One region of the Pectobacterium versatile genome, then DNA from elsewhere that is predicted to be linked to it. Evidence: predicted binding sites of a transcription regulator. Region 1 holds the regulator's gene; the other holds the start of a gene.
The links. Region 1 encodes ArgR, which controls arginine synthesis, uptake and breakdown. Its sites were predicted from a motif close to ANTGAATAAAAATACANT; they were not measured.

Region 1 (15,514 bases):
CCTGAATCAGGTCGAGGAACTGCAAACCACGGTTGGTGTATTTCTTCGCGATAGAAATAACCAGACGCAGGTTGGCTTCCACCATTTCTTTCTTGGCGCGACGCGCTTTCGCTTCACCAATCGACATACGACGGTTGATGTCTTTAACTTGCTCGATCGTCAGGCCGGTTTCTTCTTCGATCTGCTGCAGTTTTTGCAGGCTGCGGGTGACGTCTTCTTCAACATCATTCAGCTTTTCAGACCATGGCTTGCCCATTGCGACTGCTGCGGCAAACCAAGTGTTGTTGGTTTCATTGCCAGTGAACATCGTGACGAAGTTTTTCTTCGGCATTTTGCACTGTTCAACACACAACTTAATGATCAAACGTTCCTGAGTACGAACGCGATCCATCATGGAACGCATGCTGTTAACCAGGAAATCAAACTGTTTCGGCACCAGACGGAACTGTTTGAAGACTTCGGACAGATTCAGGATTTCCTGTGCTGCCAATGCATGGCTACGACCGTGAGCTTTGATAACCTGACGTGTCGTTTCATATTGCACACGCAGCTCGGTGAACTTCTCACGCGCCAGCTCAGGATCGATGCTGTTGTCGTCTTCTTCTTCCTCTTCGTCTTCTTTTTCCTCATCGTCATCGTCCATTTCTTCGCTCGAAAGCTCGGAACCAACGTGAGTCGCGGTAGGCGCAATGTCCTCTTCCGCATTAGGATCGACGAAGCCAGTGATCAGGTCGGACAGGCGGCTTTCGCCCGCTTCGACGCGGTCATACTGTTCCAGCAGGTAAGTAATGGCTTCAGGATACTCTGCAACAGAGCACTGAACCTGGTTGATGCCGTCTTCAATACGCTTGGCGATATCGATCTCGCCCTCACGCGTCAACAGCTCAACGGTACCCATTTCACGCATGTACATGCGAACCGGATCGGTGATGCGACCAATTTCCGATTCAACACTGGATAGAACCTGCGCAGCAGCCTCTGCTGCATCTTCATCGGCATCATTGGTGTTTTCGGCCAGCAACAGATCGTCTGCATCCGGTGCTTCTTCCATCACCTGGATGCCCATGTCGTTAATCATCTGGATGATATCTTCGATCTGATCCGAGTCGATGATATCTTCCGGCAGATGGTCATTGACCTCAGCATAGGTCAGGTAGCCTTGCTCCTTACCACGGGTGACAAGCAGCTTCAGCTGTGACTGCGGGTTTTGCTCCATAAGACGGTATCCACACTTCAGAGTATTTGGGTTGGTGTCGGTCAGCGTAGTTCGCTAACAATAGCATTAGGGGTATTTTTCTTATCGCCGCGCCCCTGTAGCGGCTCTTTGCAGGGCTCAACCCTGCTATTTATCGGCAATTAAGCCTCTGTATCAGTGTTTTCTGGTCAACGCCAGTTGCAACGACCAAAGCTCTTTTTTTTCTTTGGCGTTGAGCCCATGCGTTCTGTCACGGGCAATCAATGTTTCTTGTCGCTGTTTCAACAGCTGATCGTAGAGCTCTGCCAGACTGATTCTGAACTTCTCGTCGAGCTCTTCCTCTACGATCATATGGTTCCATGAAGCCATGGTTTCAAGCTGTTTGCGGTACTTGCTGTCGCGATATTTTTCCAACAGCAGGCCCATGTTCATCCCAGGGCTGGCGTTGCAGGTTTTCACCAAGTCTTGAAACAGGGATAAACCCGCCACTTTGTCTTCTTCAATGCCTTCCAGCGCGAGGTCAGGCACCTCTGCAGCCAATCTTGGGTTTTGTACTAAAAGTCCTATAAGTATACGCATAGTTGTGACTTTTAGTTGCGGCGGCTGGTAGGATTGAGCTTGCTCTGCCACTTTTGGGAGCAGTCTGTCCAACTGGCTGTCGTCCAAAATTCCTAGCTTGTTACCGAGCTGCTGGCGCAAATACATCCGCAGCGTTTCTCCCGGTACCTGGCCTATCAGCGGTAGCACCAGCGTGCTGAGCTTAGTACGACCGTCGGGTGAACTCATGTCCACCTGCTGTTGCAGCGTTTCAAACAGAAACTGCGACAGCGGCAGGGCCTGTTCCATTCGCTGCTCAAAGGCGATTTTGCCTTCTTTACGCACCAGCGTATCGGGATCTTCACCGTCTGGCAGGAACATAAAGCGTAGCTGACGACCATCGTTCAAATAGGGTAGCGCAGTTTCCAGCGCGCGCCATGCCGCTTCACGTCCAGCACGGTCTCCGTCGTAACAACACACCACCAGGTCTGTGGCGCGAAATAGTAACTGAATGTGATCGGCGGTTGTGGAGGTACCCAGCGATGCCACCGCATAGTCAATATCAAACTGCGCCAGCGCCACCACATCCATATAGCCTTCAACAACCAAGAGTCGTTTGAGTTCTGGGTGACTTTGCTGCGCCTCATACAGGCCGTACAACTGGCGACCTTTATGAAAAATTTCTGTTTCCGGCGAGTTAAGGTACTTTGGGGTACCATCGCCTAATACGCGTCCGCCGAAGGCAATCACTCGTCCCCGTTTGTCGCGGATGGGGAACATCACACGCTCGCGGAAGCGGTCATACATTCGGCCCTGATCGTTAGTCACCAGCATGCCTGCATCGTTCAATGTGCTGCGGTCATCATTATTGCGGCCAAAGCGCTTTAAAACGTTGTCCCAGCCGGGCGGGGCGAAGCCAATTGCAAAATGACTGATCACTTCTGCGCTTAAACCGCGCTGTTGCAGGTACTGCAACGCTGGTGTACCGACTGATTGGCTTAGTGCTTGTTGATAGAACCCGCTGAGCTGTCCCATCAATTCGTACAGACTTTGCCGTTGGTGACGCTCTAACTGGGTCGGGCCCGTGCCGGTTTCATAAGGCACTTCGAGGCCATATTGGGTGGCCAGCTCTTCAATGGTTTCAACGAATTCGAGACGATCGTAATTCATCAAAAAGTCTATGGCGTTGCCGTGTGCGCCACAGCCAAAACAGTGATAGAACTGTTTGTCACCGTTTACGGTGAATGAGGGGGTTTTTTCGTGATGGAACGGACAGCACGCATGGTAGTTTTTGCCCTGCTTCTTCAGTTTGACGCGCGCGTCAATGAGATCGACGATGTCGGTGCGAGCCAGCAGGTCATTAATAAATACGCGTGGGATTCGTCCAGCCATAAGCCCCTGGTGTATACCCTTCTGTAAGGTGATTACATTGGATATAGCTTATAAACGACAACAAGCCGCGCTTCCTTTCGGAAAGCACGGCCTTACGTATGCAACTGCTAAGTCTGCGGATTAATCACGCGTTGGAGGGAAACCCTCCTGAAAATTAATACAGACGAGTGCGGCGTGCGTTTTCTCGAGCCAATTTCTTCGCGTGACGTTTCACTGCAGAAGCTTTAGCGCGCTTGCGTTCGGTCGTTGGTTTTTCATAAAACTCACGACGACGAACTTCAGCCAGAACGCCTGCTTTTTCACAGGAACGTTTGAAGCGACGCAGAGCTACGTCGAACGGCTCGTTTTCACGTACTTTAATTACCGGCATGTGCCTCTCACCTCAATAAATTCGGTTTGCCGCTGGCCTTGTGCCAGCCTTTTCAAAATGGTGCGGAATTCTACTGCAAACGTGACGTCTTTGTAAAGCATTGCGGTGATCATAAAACGCCCAACCACGGCCAGCGCAGAAATCAGGCCGCTTATGGTAGACTATCTGCAGTTTGAAGCAAGCGGCATTTAACGCGTGCTCGTATCATCATCAACGTTAGGAACAGCAATGCGCGTATTGGGTATCGAAACATCCTGTGATGAAACTGGTGTGGCCATTTATGACACGGAAACCGGTTTGCTCGCCAATCAGTTATACAGCCAGGTTAAATTGCATGCTGATTACGGCGGCGTAGTGCCTGAGCTCGCCTCACGCGATCACGTGCGTAAAACGGTTCCGTTGATTCAGGCGGCGCTGCGCGAAGCTGGGTTACAGGCTGACGATATCGATGGTGTGGCTTACACCGCCGGCCCTGGTTTGGTTGGCGCGCTATTAGTGGGCGCGACGATAGGTAGATCGTTGGCATTCGCCTGGGGTGTACCGGCGATTCCTGTGCACCATATGGAAGGGCATTTGCTGGCGCCGATGCTGGAAGATAACCCGCCGGCGTTTCCTTTCGTGGCGCTGCTGGTCTCTGGTGGTCATACGCAGCTCATCAGCGTGACGGGCATTGGAGAGTACCGTTTGCTGGGCGAGTCGATTGATGATGCGGCGGGTGAAGCGTTTGATAAAACGGCGAAATTACTGGGATTAGATTATCCTGGTGGTCCAATGCTGTCGAAAATGGCGCAGGCGGGGAATTCCCAACGCTTTACGTTTCCGCGCCCGATGACCGATCGGCCGGGGCTGGATTTCAGTTTTTCTGGGCTAAAAACGTTTGCTGCCAATACGATTCGTAGCAATGGTGATGACGATCAAACGCGTGCCGATATTGCTCGTGCGTTTGAAGACGCCGTCGTAGATACGCTGGCGATAAAATGTCGTCGCGCGCTGGATGAGACGGGCTTTAAACGACTGGTCATGGCGGGGGGCGTGAGTGCAAACCGGACGCTGCGCCAGCGCTTAGGTGAAGTGATGGCGAAACGCGGCGGTGAAGTGTTTTATGCGCGGCCTGAATTCTGTACGGATAATGGCGCGATGATTGCCTATGCAGGCAGTGTACGTCTGATGCATGGCGCGAGCCAGACGCTGGGCGTATCTGTTCGGCCACGTTGGCCGTTGGCTGAATTGCCTGCGGTGTGAGCGTTCGAGCGGTAATCGCTACGTGTAGATAGCTGCTCTACACGTAGTGAAGAAAGCGTAGCAAAAACATTAGCGTATAAGCGGATTACAGCTCTTGTTCGAATAGCACCAGAATCGCTTCGTAAAGCTGTTTGACGCTGAAGCCTCTTGCTGGGGTGGTAAAAATAGTGTCATCCCCTGCAATGGTGCCGAGAATGCCTTCTGACTTCCCAAGTGAGTCCAGCAGGCGAGCAATGAGCTGCGCGGCGCCAGGGCTGGTATGGATCACGACGACGGCATCATTGTAATCCACGTCCAGTACAAGGTTCTTCAGCGGGCTGGACGTCGTCGGGACGCCAAGCTCGGCAGGGAGACAATACACCATCTCCATTTTGGCATTGCGTGTGCGCACGGCGCCAAATTTCGTTAGCATGCGTGACACCTTGGATTGGTTAATGTTTTCAAATCCTTCGTCTTGCAATGCCTGAACAATTTCACTTTGAGAACTGAATTTCTCTTCCTTTAACAGCGCTTTGAACGCTTTAACGAGGTCTTCTTGTTTTGTCGAATTTCGCATTCTGCACCGGATTAATTGTTATGGTTAATCTTCCTATTATGCAGTTGTGTGAATTTTTATGCAATTAAATCGCGTATAATTCCAATCCATTTCACCAGATATGCGTTAGTCGCTGTTTTCAAAAAAAATCGACTCTTGGGTAGTCCGAAAAATGCGTCCTGCGTCACATAAAAGTAAATCAAATGTTATCAGAATGATGTTGTTCGGACGCCATTGATCGGTGTAATGTAGCGCACTGGTTAAACGCACGTGAATGAACACCGCGTTATAGCTCAATAGCTTACTAACTTTACTTACCTTTCAAACGAATGGTTGTTTTTGATTTATTATTAGAGACATAGCGTATTTTTTGTCTCTCGTGTCATTTGTGGAAAGATAAGTAGGTTGCACGTATCCCCATTTTTATATTCTGTTTATAACCAAATGAATTCACGGCACTTTTTTATTTTATGATAATAAGGAGTTTAGGATGAAAGTTGCAGTTCTCGGAGCAGCAGGTGGTATCGGTCAGGCACTCGCACTCCTCCTCAAAACCCAGCTTCCTTCAGGTTCAGAACTATCCCTTTACGATATCGCCCCAGTAACGCCGGGTGTTGCCGTCGATCTGAGCCATATTCCTACAGCAGTGAAGATCAAAGGCTATAGCGGTGAAGATGCTAAACCAGCGCTTGTTGGTGCAGATATCGTGCTGATCTCCGCGGGTGTGGCACGTAAACCTGGTATGGATCGTTCCGATCTGTTCAACGTCAATGCTGGCATTGTGCGTAATCTGGTTGAGCAAATTGCGGTTACTTGCCCGAAAGCCTGTATCGGTATCATCACCAACCCGGTGAATACGACCGTTGCCATCGCAGCAGAAGTGCTGAAAAAAGCTGGCGTATATGACAAAAACAAACTGTTCGGCGTCACAACGCTGGATATCATCCGTTCCAACACGTTCGTTGCTGAGCTGAAAGGCAAACAGCCGCAGGACATTAATGTGCCGGTTATCGGTGGACACTCTGGTGTGACGATTCTGCCACTGCTGTCTCAGGTTCCTGGTATCAGCTTCAGCGAGCAGGAAGTGGCCGATCTGACCAAGCGTATCCAGAATGCGGGTACTGAGGTTGTTGAAGCCAAAGCGGGTGGCGGATCGGCAACGTTGTCTATGGGTCAGGCCGCAGCACGTTTTGGTCTGTCTCTGGTTCGTGCGCTGCAAGGCGAAAACGGTGTGGTGGAATGTGCATACGTTGAAAGCGATGGCAAATATGCCCGCTTCTTCGCTCAGCCGATTCTGTTAGGCAAAGACGGCGTCGCCGAGCGTAAAGACATCGGCACATTAAGTGCTTTTGAGCAAAACGCGCTTAACAGCATGCTGGATACACTGAAGCAGGACATTGAGTTAGGCGAGACGTTCATCAAGAATTAATCATTGAGATTCTTGTAATACGTGACGTTGAATAAAAAGCCGGAGATGTCGATCTCCGGCTTTTCTTTTTTAATCGGGACGGATGAGTTTTTTTCTGTCGATAAGCTCATTGGTTTCTGGATTGTAGTACCGGCTGGGCCAAATCTCTGATGGGTGAATACCCATCGCATCGGCAATAAGCCACTCCCCTTTGGGCCAAGGGCGTGAGAGTGCATTAGCTAGCGTAGATGAGCTTAATCCGGCCGCTCGCGATACCGCCGCCAGCGTCGTGTTTTTCTTGCGCAGTGCAGCAATGATATCAGCGGGATGCCAGTCTTGTTTCCTTAAAATCATAATCCTTCCCTTATTTGCTATAAGACGACTGTAGATTAGTGGTATAAATAACGGATGTTAGTTATATGCCGAACTAACATGACATTATTATTTGGAAATAATATAGCATTAATTTTCCTTAAAATTCTCAATTAATTTCCAAATAAGGGCGTTTTTGTTAGGGATGGCACTATCAGGATGAAAGGCAATGAAAAAAGAGTGGTTTGCTACCAGCGAATTGGTTGGAGTCGGCGGCCTTCCGAAATCAAGACAAGGATTAAATAAGCGCGCCCGCGAGGATGGATGGGAGAAGCGTCGCCGTAAAGGCGTCCAGGGAAGAGGAGTGGAGTACTCAATTCACAGCTTGCCGGATACGGTAAAAAAATCCCTATTACTCGAAATCGAGCCTTCCGCCTACTCGGCGAAACAGCCTGCGGCACTGGCCGTATGGATGCAAATTTATCAGCAACTATCTGAAAAAGAAAGAGATGAGCTAATCGCTTATATTCTGCGAGTCGGGGTGTCAACCACGCTGAGCCAGTTAGGTATTACACCGTCGGATGGGGAACCTGTCTCATCAATGGTGATTGACTGATTCGTTACTGGCGATCTTTCTGAACTTAGCCTCAGTGATGAAAAGGAATCTGTATTTTCTGTCGCTTTGTAGCACTTTCTCTGGCTGCGGTGGTTGGGCATCACGCTGGATTTAATCATTTCTTCTATTACTTAGGTGTGTCGGTAACGTGTAAAAGTTAGCGGTTTAGGTAATTATAGTCTACTATATGGAAACTTTTGGGCGAGTTGACGTAATGCCTGTTCAAAACAAACAAGGGAGTGACGAGTATGGACAAAGAGTGGTTTGCAACAAGTGAGCTGGTTGGTGTAGGTGGATTGCCTAAGTCGCCGCAGGGGCTGAACAAGCGGGCACGAGACGACGGTTGGGAAAAGCGCAGGCGGAAAGGGGTTCAAGGGCGCGGTGTCGAATATTCTATTCGCAGTTTGCCGAACGAGGTCAGGAACTCTCTGCTAGTAAAAGAAAATCCGCCAACCGAGTATTATCGTATAGATAATGAGCCGACCCTGCTGTCATCGTGGGTGCATATTTTCCATCAACTTTCCGTTGATGAACGAAGCCGGCTGATTAATTTCATCTTGCGTGAAGGGACAATAGCGATGCTGTCTCGGCTGGATGATGTCACACTCGACCAGACTGCCTAAGTCTGGCGAACGAGTAGCGCTGCAAGGCAGCGCTACTTATGAATCAACGATCTTATCTGATAGAACCTTACACCACGTTAGAAATCGCGCTGTACGGCTAAGTGGGCAAGGCCTTCGAGCGCAGCGCGGTGTGGTGTTTCCGGCAGCAGCTGTAGTGCGCTAATCGCCTTATCTGCCTCTTCTTCGGCACGCTGACGCGTATAATCAAGTGAACCGCATTGCTGCATGGCGGCAAGAACGGGTCCCAGCAGATGACGCCCGTTTCCTTCTTCAATCGCCTTGCGAATCATCGAACGTTGTTCTGCATTACCATGACGCATTGCGTGCAGGAGCGGCAGCGTTGGCTTGCCTTCATTGAGGTCATCGCCCGTGTTTTTACCCAGCGTTTTACCGTCCGCGCTGTAGTCGAGCAGATCGTCAATTAACTGGAACGCAGTGCCCAGGTAGCGGCCATAGTCCTGAAGCGCTTTTTCTTGCTCTGGCGTCGCGCCGGCAAGGATCGATGATGATTGCGCTGCGGCTTCAAATAAACGTGCTGTTTTACTGTAAATGACGCGCATATAGCTTTCTTCAGTGATATCCGGGTCGTTGCAGTTCATTAGCTGCAAGACTTCGCCTTCAGCAATCACGTTCACCGCTTCTGACATCAGCGCCAGAACGCGTAATGATTCGAGGCTGGTCATCATCTGGAAAGCGCGGGTATAGATGAAATCCCCAACCAGCACACTTGCTGCGTTGCCAAAGGCGGCATTTGCCGTTGCTTTACCCCGGCGCATGTCGGATTCGTCTACCACGTCATCATGCAGCAGTGTTGCTGTGTGGATAAATTCGATCAGCGCGGCGACAGTGACATGTTTATCACCGTTATAGTTGAGGGCTCTGGCCGCAAGGACAGCAATCATCGGGCGTATACGTTTTCCACCACCGCTGATGATGTAATGTCCAAGCTGGTTTATCAAAACGACGTCAGAATTCAGTTGTTCAAGAATGACGTTATTAACAGCTGCCATATCCTGCGTAGTTAATGTTGTAATTTGTTCTAGATTCATGGTTTATGCCAACGTATGTCTTCAACACTGCCGTAAGATTGCTGTTGCATATCGGCAAGACGGAACTTATTGGGCTGATTGTACTTGAAAAATGAGAGAGATAAACGGCAGTTGATACGTTGTATTCTTTTTCTTCACATCCGTTGATTATGCACTTGTCATCCTCAGTATTTTTGCGTAGAATTCGCGCCCTATTATGAATATTTATAGCGCGCTCTGAAACCTATTAACGGGTGCGCGGAAAGCGGAGTTTTATATGTACGCAGTTTTCCAAAGTGGTGGTAAACAACACCGAGTAAGCGAAGGGCAAACCGTTCGCTTGGAAAAGCTGGACATCGCAACTGGTGAAGCCGTTGAGTTTGACCAAGTTCTGATGGTTGCTAACGGTGAAGAAATCAAAATCGGCGTTCCTTTCGTCGATGGCGGTAAAATCAAAGCTGAAGTTGTTGCTCATGGTCGTGGCGAAAAAGTGAAGATCGTTAAGTTCCGTCGCCGTAAACACTACCGTAAGCAAGCAGGCCACCGTCAGTGGTTCACTGACGTGAAAATTACCGGCATCAGCGCTTAAGATTAGGAGAGCGGATTAAATGGCACACAAGAAAGCTGGCGGTTCAACCCGTAACGGTCGTGACTCTAACGCACAACGTCTGGGCGTAAAACGTTTTGGCGGCGAAAGTGTACTGGCTGGCAACATTATCGTTCGTCAACGTGGTACCAAATTCCACGCAGGAACTAACGTTGGCTGCGGGAAAGACCATACTCTGTTTGCTTTGACTGATGGTAAAGTTCAGTTTGAAGTTAAAGGCCCAAAAAACCGTAAATTTATTAGCATCGTTGCTGAATAATTTTTCGCGTTAGGTCTGACGGATTTAAGCCCCGCAATTCTTTGCGGGGCTTTTTACATTCTGATTCTGAGTAAACCATCTGGATAAGTATGAATACTAAACAACAGACGGGCATCGGTCTTTGTCTGGCGCTGACTACGGCTGTTTGCTGGGGGGCGTTACCGATAGCCATGAAACAGGTTCTGGTGGTGATGGAACCTTATACGATTGTTTGGTATCGCTTTTTCATTGCTTCCATTGGACTCGGCATTATTCTGTCATCCCGTAAAAAGTTGCCGCCAATGCGGGTTTTCCGGCATCGGCGCTGGTGGGTTCTGCTACTGATTGCGACGGCTGGGCTACTGGGCAACTTTGTTTTCTTTAGCTCGTCTCTCCAATATCTGAGCCCGACAGCGTCTCAGGTTATCGGGCAGCTTTCTCCTGTAGGTATGATGTTCGCCAGCGTACTTATCCTAAAGGAAAAGATGCGCGGCACGCAGATCATTGGCGCGATCATGCTGTTCTGTGGTCTGCTCCTGTTCTTTAATACCAGCCTGATTGAGATTTTTACCCGACTGACAGACTACACGCTGGGCGTGCTGCTGGGTGTTTGCGCCTCGGCGGTGTGGGTATCTTATGGTGTAGCGCAGAAAGTTCTATTGCGACGTCTGACATCACAGCAGATTCTGTTTTTGTTATATGTTCTGTGTGTCGTCTTTATCACGCCTTTTGCCAAGCTTGACGTTATTTTTCAACTGAGCAACTGGCAGCTTATTTGCCTGTTATTCTGCGGTGCGAATACGTTGATTGGATATGGTGCGTTGGCGGAAGCAATGGCTCGCTGGCAGGCGTCGCAGGTTAGTGCGGTCATTACGCTGACGCCGTTGTTTACGCTGCTGTTTTCCGATCTGCTGGCATTAGGGTGGCCGACTTTCTTTGCTGCTCCAGTATTGAATTGGATTGGTTACGTCGGTGCGTTTGTGGTTGTTGCTGGCGCCATGTTTTCCGCTATTGGACATCGTTTCCTTCCTGGAAAGAAAGAGCCTGTGCTGCCACCATTGGTAGCGAAAAAATAGCTTAAGAGAAAACGTATTGCAGCGGTCACAGCCATCTTTTGACAGTCTGCATGTGTTGTTTATTTTTAATACAGATGAAATTATTGGAGCGGGCAGGTACAATCCGCTCCTTTGCTGGAATGCGTTCTGGTGCGTCAGTTTTTTAATGGTGAGTAGAAATACGCTACATGCCTTAAAATCAAAAAGTTACGCCAAGAAGAACCAATAACAAGCCTAAAACACGTAGATATTCTCTATTGGTTTTTTGCGGAGAGAATCAATGAAGTTTGTAGATGAAGCCACAATTCTTGTTGTGGCAGGCGATGGCGGTAACGGTTGTGTCAGCTTTCGCCGTGAAAAATATATTCCCAACGGTGGCCCAGACGGCGGGGACGGCGGGGATGGTGGGGACGTTTATCTGCTGGCAGACGAAAACCTGAACACGTTGATCGACTATCGTTTTGAAAAATCTTTCCGCGCTGAGCGTGGACAAAACGGGCAAAGTCGCGACTGTACGGGTAAACGTGGTAAAGATATTACGATTAAAGTTCCTGTTGGTACCCGTGTTCTTGATCAGGGAACGGGCGAAGTACTGGGCGATATGACTCGCCATCAACAGAACCTGATGGTCGCGAAAGGCGGCTGGCATGGCTTGGGTAACTCGCGTTTTAAATCGTCAGTCAACCGTGCTCCGCGTCAAAAAACCAATGGTACAAAAGGCGAAGAGCGTGAGCTGACGCTGGAACTGCTGTTGCTGGCTGACGTGGGAATGCTTGGCCTGCCTAACGCAGGTAAATCGACCTTTATCCGCGCAGTATCAGCAGCGAAGCCGAAAGTGGCCGATTATCCGTTCACCACCTTGGTGCCGAGCCTTGGAGTGGTCCGTATGGATAGCGAGCAGAGCTTTGTTGTAGCGGATATCCCAGGTTTGATTGAAGGCGCGTCTGACGGTGCGGGGCTGGGGATTCGTTTCCTGAAACACCTTGAACGCTGCCGTGTTCTGCTGCATTTGGTTGATCTGGCACCGATTGATGAGTCAGATCCGATTGAAAATGCCAAGATCATTATCAACGAGTTAGAGCAGTATGGCGCTGGCTTGGCAGAAAAACCGCGTTGGCTGGTTTTCAACAAGGTTGACTTGATCGATAAGGCTGAAGCGGAAAAACGTGCCAAAGAGATTGCGGCCGCGCTTGGTTGGGATGATAAATACTATCTGATTTCTGCGGCGAACCGTGAAGGTGTCAACCCACTTTGCTGGGACGTGATGAACTTCCTGAAAGCGAATCCGAAAGTGACGGCGATTGCCGAAAGCGCACCGGAAAAAGTGGAGTTCATGTGGGATGATTATCACCGCGAACAACTGGCTGAAATAGAAAAAGAAGCCGAAGAAGAGTGGGATGATGATTGGGACGATGAAGATGATGAAGGTGTTGAGATCATCTATCAAAAATAATTCGTTCTCCTGCTAGTCAGATCTCGCCAACGCGGCCTTACCCTCAAAGTAAGGCCGCGTTGTTGTTTTAATTGCTCTGATAAATATCTTTGTAGAGACGGCTTTCAAATCTCACCAGAGGAACGCGACGTGCGCGTTGGTCTTCTGGCGGCACAGCATAGCCGGATAGGAACTGGACGAATGCCATGCGCTGGCCGCTTGCGGTAGTAATGAAGCCTGCAAGATTATATACGCCCTGCAATGCCCCGGTTTTAGCCGAAACCTTGCCATCGACGCCAGCTTCATGCAGGCCGCCACGATAACGCAGCGTGCCGTCATAGCCGGAAAGCGGAAGCATAGTGATGTAATTCAGTTCATTATCGTGCTGTGCGATATACTGCAAGACCTGCATCATCGTTTCTGGTGAAATCAGGTTGTGTCGTGACAGGCCTGAACCATCTACAACAATGCTGTTTCCTAAATCTACACCCGCCTTCTGACGCAGAATTTGTCGCACGGCATCAGCGCCAGCGCGCCATGTTCCTGGTACGCTAAAACGCTCGTGCCCAATAGTTCGAAAGACCGTATCGGCAATCATGTTGTCTGATTTTTTCAGCATGATAGTGAGCAGGTCGTGCAGCGGAGGCGATTGTGTCTGGGCCAGTACGCTTCCTGCTGGGCCTGGCTGCGTCTGACGGCGAAGGCTGCCTTTAATACGAATATCTGCCTGCTGTAGCTCATCTTTAACGATAGCTCCGGCATAGCTGGCGCCATCCTGAATCGCGAATGCCAGCGGAAGCGGCTCTGTGCGCTGAACCAGACAACCTGTAAGCGTAAAGCGATTTAATTCCCCGGGTACCACATCCAATTCGCAATATTGGGCATCGGATGAGCCTTTAGCCAGCGTGCGGACTTCGCTGAACATCTGTACCGGATAATAGGATGCAACGCGGATAAACGCATTATCACCTGCTTTAGGCGCACTGTAGAGTGAGACGGAGAAGCAGTTGCGATCAACAATCGCAGCCCCCGGAGGGGCGCTGAAACACTGTGTCATGTCGTTCCAGGGCCAGCCTGGCGCTTTATCGTGACTGGCGAACACTGAGGTGTCGATCAGCACATCACCTGAGATTTCCTGTATCCCACGCTTTCTTAATTCCTGCACCATATTCCGTATTTGCTGGCGTTTAAGCGTAGGATCGCCGCTAAACCGTACGATGAGATTACCGTTCAGAATACCGCTGGTGACAGGCCCGTGGCTTTCCATCGTGGTGATGAATCGATAATCTGGACCCAACTGTAGTAATGCTGCTAATGCGGTTATCACCTTTTGCGTACTGGCCGGAAGCGCCATTTGCTGGCTATTGAAGGCCATACTGGGTGTTGTTGCGCCAACTTTTTGTACCAATAGCGCCAAATTGGCACCATCTGGTAAATATTGGCGATGATCCTCAACAGAAGCTGCATTGGCATGCAGAACAAAAGCGCAGGCAAGTCCGGTAACAATCGATGAAAAACGCATAATCTCAGCTAATAACGGGGTAACGTGTGGTCATACTACGGCGCAACAAGGTCTAAAGTAAACGATGACCCTCATTGAACTCTGGGGTAAAATACGTATCAAAATGCAAAACCGCTGCTAGCCTGGAAATTTTGTTCCGGGGCTGGTTGCTTTTGTTTTATGTCCAGTGAGGACAGACACGTTGCAGAGACTCCGTCGCCTTTGATTTTTAGCGCGTCAGGATGACGATTATTTGAGTCTTACGGACTTTTTTAGAGGTATAGACAATATGAAACAATTTCCGATGACGTTGCGTGGCGCTGAAAAATTGCGCGAAGAGCTTGACCACCTGAAATCTGTGCGTCGACCTGAAATTATTGCCGCGATTGCCGAAGCGCGTGAGCACGGCGATCTGAAAGAAAATGCAGAATATCATGCCGCACGTGAGCAGCAGGGCTTTTGTGAAGGACGTATTCAAGACATTGAAGCAAAACTGTCTAACGCACAGGTTATCGATGTCACGAAAATGTCAGCGAACAACGGGCGTGTTATTTTTGGCGCGACCGTGACGGTGATGAATCTGGATAACGAAGAAGAGCAAACCTATCGGATTGTTGGCGATGACGAAGCGGATTTTAAACAGAATCTGATCTCTGTGAATTCCCCTATCGCGCGTGGCCTGATCGGCAAAGAGCAGGATGACGTTGTGGTTATCCGTACGCCGGGCGGCGACGTGGAATATGAGATCCTGAAGGTCGAATATCTATAAATTTTGCCGGATTGTTGATTAAAACAGCAAAAATTGTAAAGAAAAGAAAAAGGCCGCTTGCGGCCTTTTCTCTAACCGAGAGGCATGGCACCTTTCCGTTAAAACCGAGTATCCTGAAATAAAAAGTGTTATCGTGGTAACACAATTTTACGTTCTTTTGCAGGCCGGTAGAGTACCAACGTATGGCCGATAACCTGAACGTTAGCGGCACCCGTTTCACGAACAATTGCCTCCACGATCAAGGCCTTGGTTTCGCGATCTTCTGTCGCTACTTTTATCTTGATCAGCTCGTGATGTGCCAATGCTTGTTCGATCTCAGCCAGAACACCTTCGGTGAGACCGTTATTGCCCAGCATGACAACCGGTTTTAGCGGATGTGCCAAGCCTTTCAGGTGTTGTTTTTGTTTATTACTTAGGTTCATTGTCTTTTTTACTTAGGTTGGGATTGAAAACGGGTCATTCTACCGCCATCTCATGATTATAACCAATTTGACTGCTCTGATTGGTAATATGTGAGAAGTTTCTCCCCACCACGAGCGTGTTACTGAGAATAGTTGGAAAATCGATGGCGAATAAAAAGCGTTCTGCAAGTTCCAGTCGCTGGTTGCAGGAACACTTTAGCGATAAATATGTGCTGCAGGCCCAGAAAAAAGG
Region 2 (15,514 bases), 300 kb from region 1:
AATGGCGAAGCCAGCACCACTTGCAGCAGCGACATTCCCGAAGCCTTCCAGAGTCTGGAGCGTTTTGCCGCACGTAAAGCGCTGGTAGCCGCATTCGATGAGCTCGGCCTGCTGGAAGAGATCAAAGCGCACGATCTGACCGTTCCTTACGGTGACCGTGGCGGTGTTGTGATTGAGCCGATGCTGACCGACCAGTGGTATGTGCGTGCTGCCGTGCTGGCTAAGCCAGCGGTGGAAGCGGTGGAAGATGGTCGCATCCAGTTCGTACCAAAACAGTACGAAAACATGTACTTCAGTTGGATGCGCGACATTCAGGACTGGTGTATCTCCCGTCAGTTGTGGTGGGGTCACCGCATTCCGGCCTGGTACGATGCCAATGGCAACGTCTATGTCGGTCGCACCGAAGCGGAAGTACGCAGTGAAAACAACCTCGCTGACGATGTCGTTCTGAATCAGGATGAAGACGTACTGGATACCTGGTTCTCATCTGGGCTGTGGACGTTCTCTACGCTGGGTTGGCCAGAACAAACGCCAGATCTGAAAGCTTTCCACCCGAGCAGTGTGATGGTCAGCGGCTTCGACATCATCTTCTTCTGGATTGCCCGCATGATCATGCTGACCATGCACTTCATCAAAGATGAAGACGGCAAACCACAGGTGCCATTCCATACCGTCTACATGACCGGCCTGATCCGTGATGATGAAGGCCAGAAGATGTCCAAATCCAAAGGGAATGTTATCGACCCGCTGGATATGGTCGACGGCATTTCGCTGGAAGCACTGCTGGAAAAACGTACTGGCAACATGATGCAGCCGCAGCTGGCGGAAAAAATCCGCAAGCGTACCGAGAAACAGTTCCCGAACGGCATCGAGCCTCACGGTACAGACGCCCTGCGCTTCACGCTGGCAGCGCTGGCTTCAACGGGTCGCGACATCAACTGGGACATGAAGCGCCTGGAAGGTTACCGCAACTTCTGTAACAAGCTGTGGAACGCCAGCCGTTTTGTGCTGATGAACACCGAAGATCAGGATTGCGGCTTTGGCGCAGGCGAGAAAGTGCTGTCGCTGGCCGACCGCTGGATTCTGGCGGAATTCAACCGTACGGTGAAAGCCTACCGCGAGGCGCTGGACGGCTATCGCTTTGATATTGCGGCCAACATTCTGTACGAATTCACCTGGAACCAGTTCTGCGACTGGTATCTGGAGCTGACGAAACCCGTGATGAATGGCGGTTCAGAAGCGGAACTGCGCGGTACGCGTCACACGCTGGTTACTGTACTGGAAGCGTTGCTGCGTCTGGCACACCCGATTATTCCTTTCATTACCGAAACCATCTGGCTACGCGTTAAAGCACTGAAAGGCATTAGCGCCGACACGATCATGTTGCAGCCGTTCCCTGAGTTCGATGCCGCGCAGGAAGATACGCTGGCGCTGAACGATCTGGAGTGGATCAAGCAGGCGATTATCGCTGTGCGTAATATTCGCGCAGAAATGAACATCGCGCCGGGCAAACCGCTGGAAGTCTTACTGCGTGATGTCACTGCTGAAGCACAGCGTCGCGTGGAAGAGAACCGCAGCTTCATCCAAACGCTGGCGCGTCTGGAAAGCATTACGCTGCTGCCTGCGGGCGACAAAGGTCCGGTTTCCGTCACTAAACTCATCGAGGGTGTCGAGCTGTTAATTCCGATGGCAGGCCTGATCGACAAAGCGGCAGAGTTGGATCGTCTGACGAAAGAAGTGGCGAAAATCGAAGCCGAGATTGAGCGCATCGAAAGTAAGCTGTCCAACGAAGGCTTTGTGGCTCGCGCACCAGAAGCGGTCGTTGCCAAAGAGCGTGAGAAGCTGGATGGCTACGCCGTAGCGAAAGCCAAACTGCTGGAACAGCACGCGGTCATCGCTGCGCTGTAACGCTAACCGATTTTCTAACGGTAGTACGGCAAGTACGAAAGCCTCGTTGCAAAACGGGGCTTTTTATTTTATTCACTTCACACTGATTCACCTCACAAAATGCATGAAGGGGGTAACACAATGAGCAACACGAATCATGCTGAGGTCAGCAAGTTTCTTAGCTACGTTTTACGGCACAAGCCCGAAGCTATTGGGTTAACGCTAAGCAGCGACGGCTGGGCAAACATAGCTGAACTGATTACTGGTGCAGCTAAAGATGGACGGCTTCTTACCAGAGAAGTGATTCAGTCTGTCGTTGATAACAGTGACAAAAAGCGGTTTTCTATTTCGCCGGATGGGTTATCGATCCGTGCAGCGCAGGGGCACTCATCATCGCAGGTCGATATGCATTACGAGCCCAAAGTGCCGCCCGAATTTCTTTACCACGGCACGGCAACCCGATTTGTCGATTCGATAAATCAGCAGGGTTTGCTTTCTGGTTCACGTCAGTATGTGCACTTGTCTGCCGATGAAGCCACGGCGATAAACGTCGGCCAGCGGCATGGCAAGCCCGTAGTATTAAAAATAAGGGCGCAGGAAATGCATCAACAAGGGATAATTTTTTATCAGGCGGATAACGGCGTCTGGTTAACCCTGACGGTTCCCGTGCCGTTTATCGATGAATGAATACGTGTATGAGTCACCTGTCTTCGCTGTCCACATAACATTAGCGAAAACAGGTGATAAGCTCATTTAACAATTAGCGGGCATCGGCCAGCACAGTGTTCCGATAAAGAACTAGCAGCATGTATCCTTCATTATTCAATTCATTTTACTATGCAAATTTTCTCTAATTAAGCGTTATCCACTAAATACCGCCGAATAGCCGTGAATAAAAACAACGCTATTTAGCGTAACGACAGATTAATTATCTAATCCCTTACTTTATTTCCAAAAATCTATTGCTTATTTTTGATAGAAATTAACGATCGAATATGAAAAATTGAACGGCCTAATGATTGGTGAATTCGATCGATAATAGGATTACTATAGTGTGAGGCTATAGGTAAACATTACACTTGGTTATGTTTCAAATCAGAATAGGGTTGATAAAAGCGATTACACATTGCGCCCCGACCGATCCAGCAATGGAGTAAAAACCATATATATCAATAATATAAAATATAAAATATAAATAAAGAATGTCTCAGCTCTGCCGACAGTATCCATAGGGCTAAAATGAATGAAAAAGTAACGTGTTCACGCAAACGTTCATGGCAGGTAAAGGGAAGCTGCCAATTCATTCCTCTGACGTAAACGTCAGGGGAATAAACCAGATGCAGAAAATGATGAATCACTCTACGTATAGAGCGATCATTATGTATGTAAAAAATAATATAAACAGTATAAGAAAGGATTAGTACCATAATGAATTTTTTGAAGAATATGAGAATTGGCAATCGACTCTTTCTGGGGTTCGGGTTACTGATTACGCTAACGTTGACACTGTCGTCGCTCGAATATGTTTTTATAAAAAACATAGAAAAAGAGGTCGATAAAATTACCGAAGATAGAATAGTTAAGACCAATCTGTTACGCGACATAAGAGACCATTTAAATAATAATATCCAGACAGTACGGGATATTATCTTACTCCCCGGTGATAAACGTCAGGAAAAACAGAATTTAAGACAAACTATCACCGCTATAACGACAGCCTCAAACGCGACATATAGTCATTTAGACAACATAATAAAATTTGGGAAAGGTCGGGAACTGTTTGATGAATTAACAGGCATAAGAAAACAATATGGCATTACTATTGATCAAGCCATAACCTATGCCCTTGAAGGGACGGATGAACAGGCAACGGCATTTTTATTCAATGATGTCGCTAAAATTCAAAAAAATTATTTCACTAAACTGGGCGAGCTTCTTGATTATCAACAAGAAAACGTCGACAAGTCCAAAGTTGAGACAAAGTTATTTATTTCCGAAGCCCTGTTCTGGACACTCTTACTATCAGCCTTTTCAGCCATTTTAGGGATGCTGATTGCCTGGTTGCTGACGCGCAGTGTGACCGCGCCTTTATCCATTGCGCTATCTTCTGCTCAGCGCATTGGCGAAGGTGACCTGCGTGGAACGATTGCAGTCGATAGCCGTGATGAAGTAGGCCAGTTGCTGGAAGCAATGCGTGATATGCAATCCTCGCTGACCAAAACGGTCATCACTGTCAGAGATAATGCGGAGAGTGTCGCCACCGCGAGTATACAAATTGCCCAAGGCAATGCGGACCTTTCATCCCGAACCGAAGAACAGGCAAGTGCGTTAGAAGAAACTTCTTCCACCATGACTCAACTGGGCATGACGGTGAAAAATAACGCCGATAATGCTCGTCAGGCCGATCAGCTAGCCAAAAACGCCAGCACGGTGGCACAGCAGGGAGGCCAGGTGGTTGATGACGTCGTAGCAACGATGAAGGCCATTGACGAAAGTTCCCGGAGCATTGCAGACATCATCAATGTCATTGATAGTATTGCTTTTCAGACCAACATACTGGCCCTCAACGCCGCGGTAGAGGCAGCACGAGCGGGCGAACAAGGGCGTGGATTCGCGGTTGTCGCAGGGGAAGTGCGTAGTCTGGCGCAGCGAAGCGCAGAGGCTGCAAAAGAGATTAAAACGTTGATCACAACAAGCGTCGAGCGCGTAGAACAGGGATCCGATTTGGCGAATAAAGCCGGGGAAACCATGCAACAAGTCGTGGTCGCTATTCGTCAGTTAACTGATACGGTGGCAGAAATCAGCTCAGCCAGCGCGGAGCAATCTACGGGGGTTGATCAGGTGGGTATCGCGGTCAATCAGATGGATCAGACAACACAGCAGAACGCCGCACTCGTGGAAGAATCAGCAGCAGCGGCACTGAGCCTTCAGGATCAAGCCGACCTACTTGTTAGAGCGGTCTCCGTGTTTAAAGTGGCAGGCAATCAGTCGTCAATCCCTGCACCACAATTAACACACCGAGCCTTATCGCCAAAAGCGATGCTTCCTGCGGCGGCTGGCGCTGCACACCAAAATTCAGGGGACTGGACCAGCTTCTAATGTTGAAAACACCCCTGACAAACACGTTTGTCAGGGGTCAAAACAGGTGATTCAGTCATTTAACGATTAGCGGGCATCGGCCAGCGCAATGTTCTGGCGCAAGCCGGGCAGCACATTACCCAGTTCCATGTTTTCTCTTGCGATCTGGAAACGGGAAACGGACTGTTGCAGATTAATAACCTGCTCCTGAAGTGAATTCGCTGACGTCGCGACTTCGGATACCAAGGACGCATTCTGCTGAGTCACACCATCCATCTGGTTGATGGCGATATTGATCTGTGAAATACCGCGACTCTGCTCGCTGGAAGCCAGCGTGATCTCATCCATAATATCGACCACTTTTTTCACATCCATCAGCACTTCGTCCATGGTGTTACCCGCGACTTCAACCAGCCCCGCGCCCTTTTCAATACGGCTGAGAGAATCATCGATCATGGTGCCGATCTCTTTCGCGGCCGTCGCACTGCGCGCAGCCAGCATCCGCACTTCGGAAGCCACCACCGCAAAGCCTTTACCGTATTGACCCGCACGCGCAGATTCCACCGCCGCGTTCAGCGCCAACAGGTTGGTCTGGAAAGCGATGCCGTCGATTACGCCAACAATGTCGGAGATCTTGGCAGAACTCTGCTTGATGGAACGCATGGTATCAACCACTTCAGAGACAACGTTCCCGCCGCGAGACGCGGAATTAGAGGCTTTCAGCGCCAGATCGTTGGCTTTACGCGTGTTGTCTTCGTTGTTTTTCACCGTCGACATGATCTGTTCCATGCTTGAAGCGGTTTCATCCAACGAAGCCGCCTGCTGCTCGGTACGGCTGGAGAGATCGATGTTACCGGAGGCAATTTCCTCGACACCTACGCTTATCGCATCGGTACCGTTACGCACCACGCGCACCATATTTTCCAGCCCGTCGCGCATACGTTGAACCGCGGCAAACAGCTGTGCAATTTCATTTTTTCCGCTGCTATCAATCTGTGCCCGCAGGTCACCTTCGGCGATGCGGTCAAAGACGGAAATAGCCTGATTCAGCGGTTTCACGATCATGTTGGTCACCACAGACCAGGCCAGCACAGCCAGCAGCAACGCACAGGCAATCGCACCGTACAGGATGGTTTCCATCAGCTCGACGCGTCCATTCGAATCCGCGTAGGCTTCATCAATGCTCTTCAGCTTGAAGGCAACCAGCGCTTTAGAGGATTTATCAAACGCGGCATACAGCACCGTCGATTTCCCGGCACGCTGACGATATTCATCCAGATTCCCTGCGTTAAGCGCTGCAAATGCCGGGTCGATAAACTCCTGCATCAGCGTATTACGCTTTTCAGCCATGTCCGCAGAAATGACTTTCTCCGCTTCGGACTGCGGGTATTTCAGGTATTCCTGCCACTTTTCACTGGCACCGTCGACCTTGCCTCTGGCACGTCCCAGTGCGACTTTAGCCGCCTCGACGTCCCCTTTCCCCATTAATGATTCGTACAGACGCAAATCCAACCGGCCACGCAACAGCAGTTCGGAGCTGTCATTCAGCGCAACCAGCCCTGGCAGCACTTCCATATCGACACGAGCAAATGATTTATTCCCTGACTGAACGGCAACTAACCCTAAGACGCCGACGAAAAGCAGTAACGCCGCTAACGAAAACACCATCATGCTGAGTGCAGTACGGATCTTTATCTTACGAAACATAAATTATCCCTGTGGCCTAAAAATAAGAAAGGATGAGCGCCAGCTCCAGAGCAGAGCCGTTCCGTTATTTACGTAATAGTCGTTATTCATTTTTCCAGACGCGTTAATTCCCACGAACTGAAATAAATTCGTCATATACACTAAATAATTCAAGTTTCAGGAAGGCGGCAAGAGAAGGAATCCCGATGAGCTTACTCAGGTAAGTGATTCGGGTGACTAAACGCAGCCAACGCACATGCAACTTGAAGTATGACGGGTATAAAACCGTAATAAAATAAAGAGACGTCTAAAGAAAAAGATGGCCGGCAGAAAGAGATTTCCTGCCAGCCATGCGTTTTATTTTTTATTATTTTTCTGAGACTGATTCTTTTCTAAGAAACGTTGCAATGCATCTTTATAAAATTTCGCCGACATCATCGTACCATGCCCACTGGTATCTTTACTGGCAGGAATAAGGAACAGCGTCGCCTGCTTAATTTTCTTAAGCTCATTATCCAAGATGCCTGTTTCAATAGGATTACGCTCATCATCCGCAGAGTTAATCACCAGAACAGGCGCCTTAATTTTATTCAGTTCCGGTGCCGCGTTATAATTCGCAGACGAGCCCCAAATATAAATAAAGTCGTTGGCATCGCTGGTCGACGGTGCCGCAAGGCGATCTTCTACCAGTTTGTCAGCCTGTGCACGCGTCGGCGCTTTGCTCTGATACGCCAGCGTGCCGCCAGTGGTGGCGATACTGAACATAATGTTGGCCGTTTTCAGCGTTGGCGGCTGCTGTGTGTAATCACCGTTATTCCACACCGGATCGTTCTTGATGGATTCAATCAAAATGCGGCGCATCATCCAGTTACGACCAGACAGCTCATTCGGCAGCGATGCCATTGGCACCAGCGCATCCATCATGTCCGGGAATTTCTCACCCCAGAGCCAGGTTTGCATGCCGCCCATAGAATATCCCATCACCAGACGCAGGTGGTTAATGCCTAGCCCTTCTTTGATTAAGCGATATTGTGCCTGCACCATATCGTTATAATCGTACTGCGGGAATTTCATCCGTAAGCCGTCTGACGGTTTGGACGATTTTCCAGAACCGATGCTCTCCGGCATGATAATAAAGTATTTGCTGCTATCCAGCGCCTGACCCGGCCCAAATAGCTCTCCGCCAAAGCCATTTGCTAACAGTGATTTAATCGGTTGGTTCGTTCCATGTAGCAATAAGACAGCAGGCTTGGTTTTATCACCGATCGTGTAGTAGTGAATACGCAGATCTTTTAATTTTTCGCCACTGTTGAAGGTAAATTCTGGCGCAATCCAGTCGCCTTCTTTGGGCTCTGGGAAATTGGCCTGTGCATGCGTTAATGGTGACAGCATTAACAGAAATGCGCCCACCACCCCTGATAGAATTCGATTAATCATAAATAACTCTTCGGTAATCATGAAGTCGTGAAGCCGCGATTTTAATGTCTATTAGGAAAAATCCCAATAAACATAAGCGGACTAATAATAAAAAGAGATTATTCTCTGATTTTTTTATTTATCGCGAGAGATTCTACAGATAGTTTTTAATAGGATGATATTTAACGCATTCCTGTTAATCGTCCGGCTACGTAGCTCATGCTTTTCACTCGACATTCGCGTTTATAAAAACAGCAAAGTGCGTTTTTTTTGCTCAAAAATATAATCATACTCTAAATAATTCGAGTTTCAGGAAGGCGGCAAGAGAGGGAGTCCCGATGAGCTTACTCAGGTAAGTGATTCGGGTGACTGAACGTAGCCAACGCACATGCAACTTGAAGTATGACGAGTATAGAAAGGGGTCGTGTGCGGTGAAACCACACACGATTAACACAAGGCAGGGTTAGATCGGAGGTGAGAATCGAGAACTGAGGATTAGTGCTTATTCATCTCGCTTTCAATGGCTTTCAGCCGCTCATCCATATCCGGGTGCGTACTCAGCCAGTCCGGTAAATCCAGAGAATCAATTTCATCCTGACTGCGGTCGTTAGCGATCAAGGCCCGATACATCGCCTGCATCGACTGAAGCGAACGCCCTTGCTGCTGCATTTCTGCTATTGCCCATGCGTCGGCTTCCCGTTCCATATCGCGGGAAAACTGCATCTCGTTGATAAAAGCGGCAGACTGCAACAAGGTATCCCCCACGCCGCTGACATCTCCCGTCATCCACATGAAAGTCAGCGATACCAGCGATGAACGCACCACCATGCGCATTGGGTGGCGATAGGCGTGGTGTCCCATTTCATGCAGCATCACCGCGGCCAGCTCGTTGTCACTTTTCGCCAGCTTCACCAGATCGTCACTGATAATCAGCGTGCCATCTGCCAGCATAAAAGCATTCGGCCCGATAGGCGCGGACATGATCTCCAGGCGCAGTGGCGTTTTGTCTTCCCGCATATCAGCGGGCATGACCTGTTGAAACAGCGCTTGCATCGCCTGCTGGCGCTCAACAGGCAATTTAGAAGGCTTAAAATCACTGTGCCGTAACAGCTTTAGCGTATTTTGTCCCAGTTGCTGTTCGATAGTGCTAGGCATCCGTAGCGCCAGCGCAGAACTTGCCCACGGCAGTACCACGTAAACGTAGTTTATGACGAGTAAGATTGTGGCGAGTAGCGTGAGAATGACGCCACGCTTATGGCGTTCCAAACGATGGACAAGTCCTGGGCGACGTCGTGCGGAATACCATGTGCGAAAGGCAGGATCGTCGGCAGGAACAAAGCGACTGCCGTCAGGAAACGTTAATGTCAGAGGAATAGAACCCAGCGCATCAGAAACCGTGACCTGCTCCAACGCAAATGTCGTGTTCGATGACTCGGTGTTCAGCACCATCATCGAACCGTTGTCCGTTAAATGAAGAGAAGCGGCCACACGGGCCGCCAATCCGGGGTATTGATAATGCCCCTCAATATTCATATTCCTGCCTTATAACTTATCCCATTAGGCGTTATTGTCGCAGCCAGTTTGGGCACGGACAGCGCGCAGCAACCGGAGCGTACACGTAGTACGTGAGGATTGCGAGCACTGCCCTGGTTCAAAATGGCAAGTAAAATAGTCCTAATGAGATAGTTTTAGAGACCGACACCCAAATCGAGCGCCTGCACGGCTTCTTCGGCCAGTGCGCTGTTTGCTGTGTCCTGATGGGCCTGAACGTGCAGCAGTGCCAGATCGCCTTCAACCGCCGTCGCATTCGCGATATAGCGTGCGTGACGAATCTCTGCCACAGGAGCAGCCCAACCCAAAGAGAAAATAGTGATCAGGCTATTGGTTATCAGCAACCCCATGTAAGACATTGTTTGCATGGAAGAGTGCAATTTCACACCACCATTCAGCGATGTCTGATTAAACAGATAATTACGCTGTGCGACCACCAGATAGCTGCTGGAAACCAGCACACCCAGCAGCGCTACAACGAACATCATGATCATATTGAAGACGTTGCTCAGCAGCATCATCAGTACAAGATCTTCATTTCCGCCGCCCATCATAATAGTTTGGAACAGCGTGAAAAAGAATGAGCTCATGAATGACAGCGATGCGATCAGGAAAGGAACAAAAATCAGCAGGCTAATCAGGGCGAACTTAATAAACGCTGCTTTTGCCAATTCCGCTTTAAACGCTGTTTTGCCGAAGAACAGGTTATTAACATAGAAATCGAGCTGCATCATTTTCATGATGCCATTCACCGCGGCAAATCCCGGAATAGCAACTGCCAGCACAATAAATCCGATCAGAATCGGGCTATCGCTCTGCGAGCCAATCAACAGAGTTACAGCCAACACGGCATAAAAAGCCAGTAACAGCAGAATAGGACAAAGCAGCAACACCCAATAGGCGCGGCCCGTCTGGCAGTGATAGTTAAAACGGACACCACGGTAGCTGGACATAATGGCGTCATAACGCCAGTTGCGGATTACAATAATTGGAATCAGTGCCGCAAATGCCAGTGCGATAATAGTACCGAGAACGGGTGACATCCCCATTATGATATAAAACAGAATAATACCGGCGATAACCAGCAAACGCCCTTTGAGGATCTGAATGGGCTGTGCGTGGTAATCAAAACGGTCACCGTTAATTTCCGTGTTGCCGTAGAAATAACGGCGACGGCGCACTGTCGCCCAGGCAGAATAAATACCCAAGGTGATTACCGTTAATAACGCATTCACCAGCCAAATTGCAAAATATTCCCCAGCCTTACCATGAAACTGCACGCGATGCTGCGTGCTATTTTTTGAAGTATTGATTGTCATAAACCTTTCATCCTAAAAGAAATAAGCCTAATAAAGCGCTTAAAAGCGTTACTGGCATACAAAAAGCGGCTTATTTAAGCACGTCTTGTTAACGACAACAATAAAAGTTAACAGCAACCAAACAAGTTCATATACTTATTAATTACAAGGAATAGAGAAGCCCGCAAAGAGGTTAACGCATAGCCAACATGAAGTATGACGGGGATAGGCGTTGCATCGATGTGGTCTGAAATGGTATTACAATCGGCTAGGATCATTCCCCCTCGTAAACCGTAAGAACAAGAGTACGTATTATGACAACCGCGACCTCCGCCAATCTTCAGGTACGCCCAATTACCGCGCAGGACGATGCCGCTATCGCTCAGGTCATCCGTCAGGTTTCTGCTGAATTTGGTTTGACAGCCGATAAAGGCTATACCGTTTCCGATCCGAATTTGGATGCGCTATTTGCCCTGTATAACCAGCCGAAAAGCGCCTACTGGGTGGTTGAATATGAAGGCCGCGTGGTTGGCGGTGGCGGCATTGCCCCGCTGGTCGCAGGCGAAGAAGATGTGTGTGAATTACAGAAAATGTATTTCTTACCCGTCGTGCGGGGCAAAGGGCTGGCACGTCAGCTAGCGATACAGGCGCTTGATTTTGCTCGTCAGCACGGCTTTCGCCGCTGCTATCTGGAAACAACCGGACACCTGACCAGCGCGATCCGACTGTATGAGTCGCTGGGCTTCGAGTCGATTCCCCACGCAATGGGCAACACGGGCCACACCGACTGTGAAGTAACGATGTTGAAGGTACTGTAATAGGCTGAAAGTACGGTAATCACGCATTGTCATACCGAATAAAAAACGCCGCAGGGTGTTCCTGCGGCATTCAGTGAGGCGTGTTCTTCGAGATTAATGACTTAGTGGCGCTTGCCGTCATCATCTTCGTCATAAAAATCTTCATCATCCCCGTCTTCTTCGCCTTCACCATCTGGATCTTCGAAGTAGGTGCCCCAACCGTCGTAATTCACGCCGTGGCGTTCTGCCAGCGCCAGTAGCTGTTCTACCTGCGTGTCGATCAGTTCCGCCTTCAGCGCAACTTCACTGATGGCATCGCAGCACATCAGCAACACACCATCTTCCACTTCCAGTTCTTCCGCATCCGTCACTTCATAACCCAGCTTGAAGGCTTCTACAGCGACTTTTTCCAACACTTCAAACTTCTCAGCAGAGAAATGGTGTTCAATGGTATAGAGCGCGTCAGGATCGCTGCCATCATCCAGCAGTTCTTCAATGATCAGGCGTGTCTCTTCCCGTTGCTCTTCCAGTAATTCGCGGTTTGCCATGCCTCAGTCCTCATTAAACGACGTAATATTACTTATTGTCCCACAGCCCTGCGGCTTGCTCCACCACAAAGTTTGATATCACCACTTGAATTTGAATAATTACACATATAAAGTGAATTTTAATTCAAAAGATAGTTTTTAATCCAATAGATATGCCCTAGATAATTCGAGTTGCAGGACAAAACGTTAACGTTTTGAACAACGCAAAGCGTTGGCCCTTTAGGGCGAGGCTCATTTATGGGCCTCGTAACGCGGCAATCGCGCGAATCCTCAGGAGCTTACTCAAGTAAGTGACTGGGGTGAGTAAGAGAAGCCAACGCACATGCAGCTTGAAGTATGACGGGGATAGTGTTGAGCCACATGGAGAGATACATCATGCAACCGTTCTATAAGCGTCATTTTTTAAGGTTAATGGATTTTACACCCGCAGAAATTGCCCATCTTTTAGCCCTGTCAACGAAACTGAAAGCCGATAAAAAAAACGGGACAGAAGCCCGCCGCCTGCAAGGTAAAAACATCGCACTCATCTTCGAAAAAGATTCGACTCGTACTCGCTGCTCTTTCGAAGTTGCTGCATACGATCAGGGCGCGCAAGTGACCTATCTCGGCCCAAGCGGTAGCCAAATCGGCCATAAAGAATCCATCAAGGATACCGCACGCGTGCTGGGAAGAATGTACGACGGCATTCAATATCGCGGCTATGGCCAGCAAATTGTCGAAACGCTGGCGCAATACGCGGGCGTCCCGGTCTGGAACGGGCTGACGAACGAATTCCACCCTACGCAGCTGCTGGCGGACCTGCTGACAATGCAGGAACATTTGCCGAGTAAACCGCTGTCAGAGATGACGCTCGTCTACGCTGGCGATGCACGCAACAACATGGGTAACACCATGCTGGAAGCGGCCGCACTGACCGGGCTGGATTTACGTCTTGTTGCGCCAAAAGCCTGCTGGCCGGATGCCGGTCTGGTGGCTGAGTGTCAGGCGGCGGCAGAACAAACCGGTGGCAGTATCACGCTGACGGAAGATATCGCCGCGGGCGTCGCGGGCGCAGATTTCATTTATACCGACGTCTGGGTTTCCATGGGGGAACCGAAAGAGACCTGGAAAGAGCGTATCGCGCTGCTGAAACCGTATCAGGTGAACATGGCGATGATCGCCGCGACGGGTAATCCGCAGGTGAAGTTCCTGCACTGCCTGCCCGCGTTCCACGACGATCAGACGACGATGGGCCAACAAATGGCGGAGCAGTATGGTCTGCACGGTGGAATGGAAGTCACGGATGAAGTCTTTGAATCCGCGCACAGCATCGTGTTCGATCAGGCGGAAAACCGCATGCACACCATCAAAGCGGTGATGGTCGCCACGCTGGTACAGGATTAAGATTGACTTCCCTCCCCAGAACGGGGAGGGGTAGGCTTTCCGGCGGTTTATACCACCAGAGACGCGTCGATTTTCACTACGGCTTTGCGCACGTGCGCAGGTTCACCAACGGCACACAGCGGTTTGTGCACTTCCCCTGGGAAGAAGACGACAAAATCCCCTTCCTGCATCACAAACTGTTTTTCCTGCTCGCCCGCAGGCAGGAAAGCGATGTCTTTATCCGCCAGCCAATCGGTATCCGGCTTGCCCGCAGGCAGATTACTGAACGTCATCCCTTCCACACCGGACAGTACAATTTGAATGTCCAGATATTTGGCGTGATACTCGGCGCGGCGTTTTTCCAGCAGATCGGTGCTGTCGTTAGAGATCAACACAAACACGCTGTTGCCCTCGATATCATGCTTGCCCAACGGCGTGTCTGCCGTAATGTTTTGCTTCACGTATTCAATCGCTTCGCGCAGTTTGGCAGGCAGATAAGGAACCAGTTCAAGGTGGTGGACGTTGCCAGTAATCATAAAAACCCTCGTTAATATAAAAATGAAACCCTGTTTTACAATCCTTATACTCTCCAAATGTGACGCCCGCCAGCGTGTTAATACGAAAAAGTGAACTGCCCACCACTCTTCTCAATCGGCCTTCTTTCACTGACGAACGTTATGCATACGGCACGCGACCCGCAACCGATTGCGATGCGTAAAAAACCACGTTTTCTGCTTGAAATAGCCTAGTCGGCGCGTATAATCCCCGACAGTTTGCCGGGAGGGGTCATGCACCGTTACACCAAAAAATCCGCTGCTTATGTTGGTTCTCAACCACAACTGCCATCCGGCAGCCAGCTAGCGTTTTCCTTTCCGTTGCTCAATGATTCAATGAAGAAAGCCCCTCAATGAGGGGCTTTTTTTTGGCCCACAATCCGGGCAACCAGATACGACATTTCCTGTGTACACGTTAGGAGAAAGACAACATGGTCAATCCGCTCTATCAAAAACATATTATTTCGATTAACGACCTCAGTCGGGAAGATTTGGAACTGGCGCTGCGTGTCGCTGCCAGTCTGAAAGCCAATCCTCAGCCTGAGTTGTTGAAACATAAAGTGATTGCCAGCTGCTTCTTCGAGGCCTCCACCCGGACACGTTTATCCTTTGAAACCGCAATGCATCGCCTCGGCGCCTCCGTCGTCGGTTTCGCTGACAGCAACAACACGTCGCTGGGGAAAAAGGGCGAAACGCTGGCAGATACCATTTCCGTCATCAGCCAGTACGTTGATGCCATCGTGATGCGTCACCCGCAGGAAGGCGCTTCCCGCCTTGCAACCGAATTCTCCGGCGGTATTCCGATTCTGAACGCCGGCGACGGCGCGAACCAGCACCCGACGCAGACGCTGCTCGATTTGTTCACCATTCAGGAAACGCAGGGCCGACTGAATAACATCAATATCGCGATGGTCGGTGATTTGAAATATGGCCGCACCGTGCATTCGCTCACGCAGGCGCTAGCGAAGTTTGAAGGTAATCGCTTCTACTTCATCGCCCCCGACGCGCTGGCGATGCCGGACTACATTCTGAGCATGCTGAAAGAGAAGAATATTGCTTACAGCCTGCACAACAGCATCGACGATGTCGTCGGCGAGCTGGATATTCTGTACATGACGCGCGTTCAGAAAGAGCGTCTGGACCCGTCTGAATACATCAACATCAAATCCCAGTTTGTCCTGCGCGCCGCCGACCTGCACAGCGCCCGCCCGAATTTGAAAGTGCTGCACCCGCTGCCGCGCGTCGATGAGATCACCATTGATGTGGATGCCACGCCTTACGCCTATTATTTCCAACAGGCAGGCAACGGAATCTACGCCCGTCAGGCGCTGCTGGCG

Region 2: argF (ornithine carbamoyltransferase) is a predicted target of ArgR. The motif match lies at 12,373-12,390, and genes of this name have one in related genera.

The regions. Positions count from the first base shown of each region.
Region 1 covers NZ_CP034276.1:757,788-773,301, forward strand. Annotated here, with positions in the region: gene rpoD (RNA polymerase sigma factor RpoD) at 1-1,216, opposite strand, end outside; gene dnaG (DNA primase) at 1,370-3,124, opposite strand; gene rpsU (30S ribosomal protein S21) at 3,279-3,494, opposite strand; gene tsaD (tRNA (adenosine(37)-N6)-threonylcarbamoyltransferase complex transferase subunit TsaD) at 3,723-4,736, shown strand; gene argR (transcriptional regulator ArgR) at 4,822-5,292, opposite strand; gene mdh (malate dehydrogenase) at 5,762-6,700, shown strand; gene EIP93_RS03515 (helix-turn-helix domain-containing protein) at 6,770-7,033, opposite strand; gene EIP93_RS03520 (DNA-binding protein) at 7,221-7,607, shown strand; gene EIP93_RS03530 (DNA-binding protein) at 7,856-8,230, shown strand; gene ispB (octaprenyl diphosphate synthase) at 8,308-9,279, opposite strand; gene rplU (50S ribosomal protein L21) at 9,536-9,847, shown strand; gene rpmA (50S ribosomal protein L27) at 9,867-10,124, shown strand; gene EIP93_RS03550 (DMT family transporter) at 10,214-11,179, shown strand; gene cgtA (Obg family GTPase CgtA) at 11,439-12,611, shown strand; gene dacB (serine-type D-Ala-D-Ala carboxypeptidase) at 12,679-14,112, opposite strand; gene greA (transcription elongation factor GreA) at 14,381-14,860, shown strand; gene yhbY (ribosome assembly RNA-binding protein YhbY) at 14,989-15,282, opposite strand; gene rlmE (23S rRNA (uridine(2552)-2'-O)-methyltransferase RlmE) at 15,426-15,514, shown strand, end outside.
Region 2 covers NZ_CP034276.1:454,968-470,481, reverse strand. Annotated here, with positions in the region: gene EIP93_RS02155 (valine--tRNA ligase) at 1-1,908, shown strand, start outside; gene EIP93_RS02150 (RNA 2'-phosphotransferase) at 2,029-2,574, shown strand; gene EIP93_RS02145 (methyl-accepting chemotaxis protein) at 3,316-4,986, shown strand; gene EIP93_RS02140 (methyl-accepting chemotaxis protein) at 5,053-6,672, opposite strand; gene EIP93_RS02135 (alpha/beta fold hydrolase) at 7,009-8,088, opposite strand; gene EIP93_RS02130 (M48 family metallopeptidase) at 8,563-9,600, opposite strand; gene EIP93_RS02125 (YjgN family protein) at 9,756-10,937, opposite strand; gene EIP93_RS02120 (GNAT family N-acetyltransferase) at 11,231-11,734, shown strand; gene rraB (ribonuclease E inhibitor RraB) at 11,836-12,261, opposite strand; gene argF (ornithine carbamoyltransferase) at 12,637-13,644, shown strand; gene EIP93_RS02105 (NanQ anomerase/TabA/YiaL family protein) at 13,692-14,159, opposite strand; gene pyrB (aspartate carbamoyltransferase) at 14,609-15,514, shown strand, end outside.